Linked DNA regions of Hyalangium ruber. The protein of the gene in region 1 interacts with the protein of each later gene in a pairwise test. Links are inferred from orthologs where the notes say so. Each region holds a gene or a part of one and is shown in the gene's direction. Other genes may lie near its edges.

What was found. The genes of interacting proteins can lie anywhere in the genome.
Region 2: the proteins of ndk (region 1) and SYV04_RS00415 interact in binary tests that used the Escherichia coli proteins (3 or more experiments, as listed by UniProt). The link is inferred for Hyalangium ruber from one-to-one orthologs.

Annotation. Positions count from the first base shown.
Region 1 is NZ_JAXIVS010000015.1:172,092-179,552, reverse strand. What follows is about bases 2,279-5,028. They hold ndk (nucleoside-diphosphate kinase), read left to right. Parts: upstream 2,279-3,306; coding sequence 3,307-3,750; downstream 3,751-5,028. Other genes in these bases: SYV04_RS34735 (hypothetical protein), read left to right, coding at 3,952-5,028; sucD (succinate--CoA ligase subunit alpha), read left to right, coding at 2,365-3,264; sucC (ADP-forming succinate--CoA ligase subunit beta), read left to right, coding at 2,279-2,353. In the rest of the region: SYV04_RS34755 (serine/threonine-protein kinase), read left to right, coding at 1-1,054; more of sucC, read left to right, coding at 1,190-2,278; more of SYV04_RS34735, read left to right, coding at 5,029-5,166; dual-specificity RNA methyltransferase RlmN, read left to right, coding at 5,264-6,409; rpsP (30S ribosomal protein S16), read left to right, coding at 6,488-6,745; SYV04_RS34720 (KH domain-containing protein), read left to right, coding at 6,766-7,059; ribosome maturation factor RimM, read left to right, coding at 7,056-7,461. UniProt on the Escherichia coli protein: Major role in the synthesis of nucleoside triphosphates other than ATP. The ATP gamma phosphate is transferred to the NDP beta phosphate via a ping-pong mechanism, using a phosphorylated active-site intermediate.
Region 2 is NZ_JAXIVS010000001.1:87,791-90,540, forward strand. It holds SYV04_RS00415 (5-formyltetrahydrofolate cyclo-ligase), read left to right. Parts: upstream 1-938; coding sequence 939-1,562; downstream 1,563-2,750. Other genes in the region: SYV04_RS00405 (tetratricopeptide repeat protein), read right to left, coding at 1-481; tyrS (tyrosine--tRNA ligase), read left to right, coding at 1,689-2,750. UniProt on the Escherichia coli protein: Involved in the removal of 5-formyltetrahydrofolate.

The DNA of each region.
Region 1 (7,461 bases):
GGATGCCAAGGCCTTCCTCACGGACTTCGGAGTAGGGGACTACCGCGGCGCGGCGACGATCACCCAAACACCGCTGCCGCCGGGGACGCCTGTCTACCGCAGCCCCGAGGCGTGGGCCTACGAGCAACTGTTCGCCCGTCATCCCGACGCGCATTACGAGGCCTACACCTGCGATGACCTGTTCGCTCTGGGAATTACGGCGTACCGACTGGTGACAGGCAGGTACCCTCCGCCTACAGACCCGAGTCTGCCAGGTTCCATGGTGTGGAAACCGCGTGGGCCTGGGCCGCGCTCGCCGAGGGCGATCAACGACCGGGTGATCCCGGCACTGGAGGCGATCATCCAGAGGCTTGTGGCGGTATCGCCCGTGGAGCGCTTCAAGGGCAGTGCCCAGAAGGCGGCAGAGGCGCTGGAGCAGGCGGCGGAGAGTGCTGGGCCAGAGGCGGATGTGCTGCTGTTCAATCCCGAAGGCGACAGGTCCATGTCGACCACGGAGAAAGAGGAGGGAGTATGGGTGGAGCCGCCGCGCCACCATCCTCAGTGGCAGGAACCACCTGCTGTGCGGTCGGCCCACGGGCAGGAGGCCCCTGCTCAGGGGGCAGTACTGAGTAGGTCGCCCTCCGTGCCCGCTTCGAGCTGGGGTGTTTGGCACACGCTCACGGCCTTGGGGCTTGCACTGATCCTCGTGAGCGTGCGGTGGCAGGAGCATCCTCCTCAGAACAGTGCGCCTCCAGCGGTGGTGGATGCTGAGCCGGTCGAAGAGTCCCGTGATGGAGGTGTCACCTCTCTAGGCGACACGGCATTGACCGCACACGTGCCTCCCAGTGGAGCGCCGGCGCCATCGAGGAACCTGGCACTCGAGATGCCCAAAGAGCCATTCGCGGGACAACGCCGCCCGCCCTGTCCGAAGGGAATGGCGGCGATTCGAGGAGGGTGTTGGGTCGAGTTGGCCGCCAGGGGTAAGGGATGCGAGGAGTACGCCTACGAGTGGCAGGGAAGCTGTTACATGCCCTTCTTCCCTCCGCCGCGAGAGCCGACGTCCGATCCTCGGTAGGCCCGTAGAGCCGTACCTCCCTACGGGTCACCAGCAACCCAGCCCTGTCAAACGCCCTTGCACTCCGGGCCGTCTTGGGCGAAGAGGCTGCCCGCGCTGGCGCTTCAGGGCCATCGCCATTCAGCCGGAGCCTCGATGAAGATCCACGAGTACCAGGGCAAGGAAATCTTCCGGAAGTACGGTGTCCCCACTCCCCGGGGAATCCTCGCGCTCTCGCCCAATGAGGCGGAGGCTGCTGCCAAGGAGCTGGCCACGCCGGTGGTGGTGGTGAAGGCCCAGATCCACGCGGGTGGCCGCGGCAAGGGCGGCGGCGTGAAGCTGGCCAAGAGCGCCGCCGAGGCGAAGGACCTCGCCAAGGCGATGCTGGGCATGCAGCTCAAGACCATCCAGACCGGCCCCGAGGGCCAGACGGTCCACAAGCTCTACATCGAGGAAGGTCTCGCCATCGCCCAGGAGCTGTACCTGGGCGTGACGCTGGACCGCGCCACCTCGCGCATCACCTTCATGGCTTCGAAGGAGGGTGGCGTCGAGATCGAGGAGGTGGCCGCTCATCACCCCGAGAAGATCCTCCGCGAGTCGGTGGACCCGGCGGTGGGCTTCCTGGACTTCCAGGGCCGCAAGCTCGCCTACGGCCTGGGCCTCACCGGCGCCACGGTGAACAAGTTCGTCCAGTTCTGCTCGGCGCTCTACAAGATGTACGTCGAGACGGACTCCTCCCTCGTGGAGATCAACCCGCTGGTCATCCTCAAGGATGGCGGCGTGGTGGCGCTCGACGCGAAGGTGAACTTCGACGAGAACGCGCTCTACCGGCACAAGGATCTGCTGCACTACCGCGACATCGCCGAGGAGGATCCTCGCGAGGCGCAGGCCAAGGAGTTCGACCTGGCCTACATCGCGCTGGACGGCAACATCGGCTGCATGGTGAACGGCGCGGGCCTCGCCATGGCCACCATGGACACCATCAAGCTGGTGGGTGCCAACCCGGCCAACTTCCTGGACGTGGGCGGCGGCGCCAGCAAGGAGAAGGTGACGGCGGCCTTCAAGCTGATCCTCGCCGACCCGAAGGTGAAGGCGGTGCTCGTCAATATCTTCGGCGGCATCATGAAGTGCGACGTCATCGCCGAGGGCATCATCGCCGCGGCGAAGGAAGTGCAGCTCAAGGTGCCGCTGGTGGTGCGGCTTGAGGGCACCAACGTGGAGAAGGGCAAGGAGCTGCTGCGCAACTCCGGCCTGGCCATCACCCCCGCGGACAACCTGCGGCAGGCGGCTGAGAAGGCCGTCGCCGCCCTCAAGGCCTAGAGAGCGCTACCATGAGCATCCTCGTCAACAACGACACGAAGGTCCTCTGCCAGGGCATCACCGGCTCGGCGGGTTCGTTCCACGCCAAGCAGATGCTGGAGTACGGCACCCAGCTGGTGGGTGGCGTCACCCCGGGCAAGGGCGGCACCGACTTCGAGGGGAAGGTCCCCGTGTTCAACACGGTGGCCGATGCGGTGAAGCAGACCGGCGCGAACACCTCGGTCATCTTCGTCCCGCCCCCGTTCGCCGCTGACTCCATCATGGAGGCCGCTGACGCGGGCGTGGCCCTCATCATCACCATCACCGAGGGCATCCCGGTCAACGACATGATCCGGGCCAAGCGCTACCTGCAGGGCAAGCCGGGCGTGCGGCTGATCGGCCCCAACTGCCCCGGCGTGATTACCCCGGGCGCCAAGTGCAAGATCGGCATCATGCCGGGCCACATCCACAAGCCGGGCCGCATCGGCGTGGTGTCCCGCTCCGGCACGCTGACCTACGAGGCGGTGCATCAGCTGACCCAGCTCGGCCTGGGCCAGAGCACGGCGGTGGGCATCGGCGGTGACCCGGTGAACGGCACCGACTTCGTGGACTGCCTGAAGCTGTTCAACGCCGACCCGGAGACCGACGCGGTCATCATGATCGGCGAGATCGGCGGCAGCGCCGAGGAGACCGCCGCCGAGTACGTGTCGCGCGAGTTCACCAAGCCGATCGCGGGCTTCATCGCCGGCCAGTCGGCGCCCCCGGGCAAGCGCATGGGTCACGCCGGCGCGATCATCTCCGGTGGCAAGGGCACGGCCTCCGAGAAGATCAAGGCGATGGAGGCCGCGGGCTTCCTCATGGCCCCCAGCCCCACCGAGCTGGGTACGACTCTGCAGGAGGCGCTCAAGCGCGGCGCCCCGAAGAAGCGCTAGCTGTTTCCACCTTTCACTCAAGACTCAACGAGGACCACGACAATGGCCATCGAGCGTACGCTGTCCATCATCAAGCCGGACGGGCTGGAGAAGGGCATCATCGGCAAGATCATCTCCAAGTTCGAGGAGAAGGGCCTGAAGCCCGTTGCCGTTCGCCTGCAGCACCTGTCCCAGGCGCAGGCCGAGGGTTTCTACGCCGTTCACAAGGCCCGGCCCTTCTTCAAGGATCTGGTCAGCTTCATGATCTCCGGCCCCGTGGTGCTCATGGTGCTGGAGGGTGAGAACGCCGTGGCCGCCAACCGCGAGATCATGGGCGCCACCAACCCGGCCAACGCCGCCCCGGGCACCATCCGCAAGGAGTTCGCCACCAGCATCGATCAGAACACGGTGCATGGTTCCGACAGCCTGGAGAACGCGAAGAACGAGGTCGCCTACTTCTTCCGCGAGACCGAGATCCACTCGTACGAGTACAAGGGCAAGAAGTAGTCCCTCTCGCCCCGTCGAAGCTCGAGGCCCGGCTTCCGCGCACCCCGCGCGGGACCGGGCCTTGTGCTTTGTGCGACCATCGCCCCCATGGCGAAGCCCGGTCGACTCCTCCTGCTCCTCGTGGCCCTGCGGACGCTCGTGGCCTGCGGGGAAGAATCGCCCTGCGTGACCCCGGACACGTCTTCCCCCACGAGCGGGGCGATGGCGATGGCGGGAAAGCTGGCGAACCTTCGGATCTTCTCGCATGTCGCCATCCCGTGTGAGGGGCCCGTCCCCACGCCCGCCTCGGTCACCGTGGAGATCTCCGATCCGGACAACCTGCCGGTGGGGCACCAGTCCTTTCTCAATACGTCGCCCAAGGCCTCCGCCATCGTCGAGTTCACCCCGACGAAGGCGGGCCGCCACCACATCCTCGCTGCGTTCGAGCCCGTTGGAGGCATCCACCAGCTCGAGCTGCAGGTGGTGGGGGACCGCTCCGCCAAGGCCACTCGCCTCGAGTACGGGAAGACGTGCAATGCGCTGGAGCGCACGTGCCTGGGCGCCTGGGTGTGCGACTCGAACGTCACGCGCGAGGGCGCGGTGCTCAAGAGCTTCCCGAATGGCCGGCTGGCGGTCGCGGGAGACGTGGTGTGGGTGGTGGAGCCCCTCCAGATCCAGCGCTACGTGGACACGGGCGTGGCCCTGGAGCTCACCGCGACCCTGGCGCACTTCCATGGCGCCGCCGAGTTCCTCCTCGCGTCGGAGGAGGAGTTGGTGGTGCTGCATTCCGCCGTGCTCCAGCGCATCTCCTTCAGCGGGGCAGGGCTGAGCTCCACGGGGCCAACTGGCTGGGAGAAGCGCGAGAGCCCATTCACCCAGGACGGTCCCCCGGGACTCCTGATCCGGTCTGGAGATCGGCTGGGCGTCGTCACCCGATTCACCCCAAGCCCGGGCACTCCCCCCGTGAATCAGGTGTGTCCCTACCGGCTGGAGGGAGGGCATTTCGTGCGCACGTCCGAGCCCTGCCAGCAGTTCAGCGGCACCATCGTGGGCTTCGAGCCCCAGGGGCTGTGGGTTGGAGATCCGAGGTTTGTCTTCATCGAAGGCGAGTTCGTCGGCCTGAAGTGGATGGAGTGGACCGCCACCGGGCTGGTGGAGCAGGCCTCACTGTCCCTGAACTCCGACCTCGAGCTCATCGACCTCCCGGTGCGCCAGCGCCTGTCGGTCGCGCCTGTCCTCAGCCACAAGTTCGCCCTGGGGAATGGGTCGCTCATCGCCGTGGCGACCTATGCGCCCGAGCGCCACACCATCCTGCTGGAGCATCTGGGCGGGGAGGTGCTCGAGCCCTTGGTGTCCACCTCCCTGCTGTGGGGCGTCCCCGTCACCGGGAGTCCCGCCACGGGCATCTCCGTGCGGCTCCGGCCGCCTCGGGACTGAGGGTTCCTGGGGAGCAGGGGAGGAGCCGAGCCTTCCTTTGACTTACCGGCCTGGGATGTGGGAAGGCTCCCCCCACACCTCCCGTTAGAACCTGAAGATGTCCGAGCCTGCTCTCACCACTCCCGACACCACGCCGCTTCCGGCTCCCGCGCCGGCCAAGCTCGTGGACGTCTCCAGCCTCACGCTGGAGGGCCTCACCCGCTTCCTCACCGAGCAGCTGGGTGAGCGCTCGTTCCGCGCTGGCCAGGTCTACCGCTGGATCCATCAGCGCGGCGTCACCTCGTTCGACGAGATGACCGACCTGTCCAAGGGCCTGCGCCAGAAGCTCAAGGAGCGCGCCGAGATCGTCCCGCTGATCAAGGACCTCGAGCAGCGCTCCATCGACGGCACCATCAAGTACCGCTTCAAGACGCGCGACGGGCGCTTCATCGAGTCCGTCTACATGCCCTCCGAGGACCGCAAGACGCTGTGCGTGTCCACCCAGGTGGGCTGCGCCATGGCCTGCTCCTTCTGCATGACGGGCACCCTGGGCCTCAAGCGCAACCTCACCCCCGGTGAGATCGTCGCGCAGGTCCACACGGTCAACCGCGAGGTCCGCAAGAACGAGCAGCTGGAGACCTGGCGCCCGCTCTCCAACCTGGTCTTCATGGGCATGGGCGAGCCCCTGCACAACTTCGAGAACCTCAAGACGGCGCTCAACATCCTCCAGTCCGAGGAGGGGCCCAACTTCTCCCACCGGCACATCACCGTCTCCACCGTGGGCCTGGTGCCGATGATCGAGCGCTTCGGGCAGGAGACCGACGTCAAGCTCGCCATCTCGCTCAACGCCAGCACCGATGAGCAGCGCAGCAAGACGATGCCCGTCAACCGCAAGTGGAACATCGCGGCCCTCCTGGAGGCCTGCCGCAAGTTCCCCCTGCGCCAGGGCCGGCGCATCACCTTCGAGTACGTGCTGCTGCGGGGCTTCAACGACAGCGACGAGGATGCCCACCGGCTCATCGAGCTGCTCCAGGGCATCCCCGCCAAGGTGAACCTGATTCCCTACAACGAGAACCCCGGCCTGGGCTTCCAGACCACCATGGAGGAGCGGGCGGAGACCTTCCGCGCCATCCTCGCCGAGGGTCACATCGCCGCCTTCATCCGACAGAACCGCGGGCGGGACATCGCCGGCGCCTGTGGGCAGCTTGCCAATCGGAGCGGGGAGGATGCCTCGCAGCCGACGCAAGCTACCGAGCTTCCTTGACAATCCCGAGGCAGGGACGCTAATAGCGCGCCCTCGTTCACAAATTTTTACCAGCTGTTTTCATCTGGAGCATCCGAAATGGCCGTTGTCCTCCGTCTCGCCCGCGCGGGCGCCAAGAAGAAGCCGTACTACCACGTGGTTGCCACCGACTCCCGGAACCCCCGGGATGGCAAGTTCATCGAGGCCGTGGGCGCCTACGATCCGAACCTGAACCCCCCCAAGGTGGAGTTCAACCAGGAGCGGCTCCAGTACTGGCTGAAGACGGGCGCGACGCCTTCCGAGACCGTGGGCGAGCTCATCAAGCGCGCCGCCAAGAACGCTCCTCCCGCGGCCTAAGCCCCCTGGGCTGACCGGACGTGGAGCAACTCCTTACGTATCTCGCGCGGGCCCTGGTCGATCAGCCGGACCAGGTCGGCATGCGTGTGTCCGAGGTGGACGGCGCCCGGCTCTATGAGCTGAAGGTCGCCCCCGAGGACGTCGGCAAGGTCATCGGCCGTGACGGGCGGACCGTGAACGCCCTCCGGACGCTGCTCAATGCCGCCGCGCACAAGCAGGGGCAGAAGGTCCGTCTCGAGATCCTCGACGATCGGCGCGCGGCGCCCGCCCCTGGCGCGGCTCCCGCGGCGCCTCCTGCCCCCGACGCCCAGTGACGCCCCGCCCTCTGCTGGAGCTCGGCTATGTGGCCCGGGCCCACGGCATCCGGGGCGAGGTCGCCGTTCGCCCCTTCGATCCCGGCTCCGAGACGTTGGACGCCGTGGAGCGCGTGCGCGTGCGCACCAAGTCCGGCGAGGAGCGGGACTTGAAGATCGAGTCCGTGCGGCCCACCCCCAAGGAGGACATCATCGCCTTCGAGGGGGTGAAGGGTCGCGAGGCCTCCGAGGCCCTGGTGGGCTCCACCGTCTTCGTCTACCGCGAGGATCTGGAGCCTCCGGCCGAGGGTGAGTACTTCCAGGGAGACCTGGTGGGCCTCTCCGCCGTGGATGAGGCGGGCCAGGAGCTGGGCAAGGTGGTGGAGGTGTGGGCCACCGGCGAGGTGCCCAACCTCGTCATCC
Region 2 (2,750 bases), on another replicon or contig:
TGGCCTGCTTCGCCGCCTCGGCGTTGCGCCCACCGCGCTTGTTGGCCAGCGCCGACGCGGAGCTGCCGCCCGCGCTGGGGCTGGTGACCGCGACGGGAGTGCTGCCCGCGCTGGGCGCAGGTGGGGCGGCGACCATCTCCTCCGGGGCCGCCTTGCCCGCCGGCTGCAGGATGAACCGCCCCTCCTTCACCACCGGGGACTCGCAGCCCTCGCGCAGGCGCACATGCGCCACGAGCGCCCGGTCCTCCTCGTTGTAGAAGGCCAGGAGGGGGTAGGTCTGCACCTCCGGACACTGGGGGCCCGTCTGGCACACCGTCAGCCGCCCCACCAGCACCGGCCCCTGGAAGTCACCCTCCAGCACCCGACGCGGCGCGTCAAGCCGACAGTCCCAGCCCTCTCCCGCCGTGCCGGTGAGCCGGTCGCCCTCGGAGACCAGCTCCAGCGAGCCGGACGCCTCGACACGATGGCTTCCAGAGAGCATCGGCCCGGCTTGGGCCAGGGCAGGCGCCAGGAAAAAGACCACCGCGAGCGCGGTTATGAATGATACGGGCGCCATCGGGAGGTAGGGCCGGCGCATCATAGGTGGCAGCCACCCGCGTTGTAAACGCGCGCGGGACACCTTGACCCGGCCGGGCCCCGTCCTTATCATTTCTCCTGCGTATTGCAGGGTTTCTCCAGCAAGTTCGAGGGTTTAAGAGACCTTATTTTCAGGTTGTACAAAGGCTGTCCCCTGCGGGGCGCGTGATGCCCAGCAGAAATTCGAACCGATACGTCCATCACGGGGTCCGTTTCGGGTTCCATGCGCAAGCCCTCCCCCTCGCGGGGCAGAGGGAAGCCTACGGAGCCATGACTTTGGTCCCCACCTGGCTTTTTAGGGTTCAATGGACGCTAGGCACACGGCCATGCGGCGGGGGACTTTTTCTGTGGAGCGGCAGGCGGTGAGCGAGACGGTGGCGACAGACGAGGCGGCGAAAAAGCAGGGCCTGCGCGAAGAGTTGACCGCGCGGCGCAAGGCAATGACGCCAGACCTCATCGACGGGCGTGGGTTGAAGGTGCAGTCTCGGTTCCTGGCATCGCCGTACTATCACAAGGCCAGGACGGTGGCGCTGTATGCGCCCATCCGCGGAGAAGTGCCTACACGAGACATCCTGATAGCGGCGCTGCAAGACGAGAAGGTCGTCTGCTACCCGCTGTCACATGTCCATGGGCGCATCCTCTCCTTCCGAGCCATCAAATCGGAGGCCGAGCTGGAGCCGGGACGGCTGGGGGTGCGCGAGCCCTCCAACTCCTCGGATCTCATCCCGGTCGACCAGATCGATCTCTTCGTGGTGCCCGGGCTGGGCTTCACGCGGGACGGCAAGCGGCTGGGACGCGGAGGTGGCTACTACGACGCCACCTTGAGAGCGGCCTCGGCGCGCAGCCGGCGCATCGGCCTGGCGTTCAATGATCAGATCGTCTCCTGGTTGCCGACGAACGGGGACGACGTGGACATGGATCTGGTGGTGACGGAGTCCGAGTCCCTGCGCGGCACGTACCGCGATTGGGACTTCCTGGACACGTAGCCAGAGGCTTCTGTTGTCTTCTGAGATGGGGTGGGCAGGCCAGTGTTGCTGGCGGCTCACCCCTTCTCTTTTGGCAGGCAGAAGGACGCCGCCCTGACCTGGCTTTCGGGTAAGGTGCGACGCGTCATGACCCAGGACCTGCTGCGTAAGGCGACTCCCGAAGAGCAGTTCGACGAAGTGACTCGCGGCACCGTGGATCTCCAGGTGGCCGAAGAGCTGAAGAAGAAGCTCGAGCGCTCGTACCGGGAGGGCAAGCCCCTCATCATCAAGGCGGGGTTCGATCCGAGCCGGCCGGACCTGCACCTGGGGCACTCGCTGCTGCTCACGCGCATGCGGCGCTTCCAGGACTTCGGGCACACGGTGGTGTTCCTGATTGGCGACTTCACGGCGCTGATTGGTGATCCCTCGGGCAAGAACGTCACGCGGCCTCCCCTCACCCGCGAAGAGGTGAAGGTGAACGCGGAGACGTACAAGGAGCAGGTCTTCAAGGTGCTGGACTCGCACCGCACGGTGGTGCGCTTCAACTCCGAGTGGCTCGACACGCTGGGCACCGAGGGGATGATCCGGCTCGCGTCGCGCTACTCGGTGCAGCGCATGCTGGAGCGCGACGACTTCAAGAAGCGCTTCCGGGACAACCGCTCCATCGCGATCCATGAGTTCCTGTACCCGCTGCTGCAGGGCTACGACTCGGTGGCGCTCAAGTCGGACGTGGAGCTGGGCGCGACGGATCAGCTCTTCAACCTGCTGGTGGGTCGGCAGTTGATGAAGGAGCAGAACATGGAGCCCCAGGTCATCATGACGGGGCCGATCCTGGAGGGCCTGGACGCGAAGCTGGTCGACGGGAAGATCTTCGGCGACAAGATGTCCAAGAGCCTGGACAACTACGTGGGCGTCAGTGAGTCGGCCGAGCAGATCTTCGGCAAGCTGATGAGCATCACGGACGACTTGATGTGGCGCTACTACGAGCTGCTGTCGCGCAAGCCGCTGAAGGAGCTCCAGGAGATGAAGGCGGCGGTGCAGTCGGGGCAGACGCACCCGAAGGCGGCGAAGGTGGCGTTCGCACAGGAGATCGCCGCGCGCTTCCAGGGAGAGGAGGCCGGGAAGAAGGCGGCGGAGGCCTTCGAGGCGCGCTTCGCGAACAAGCAGCTCGACACGGAGAGCCTGTCACTGGTGGAGGTGGCGATGGCG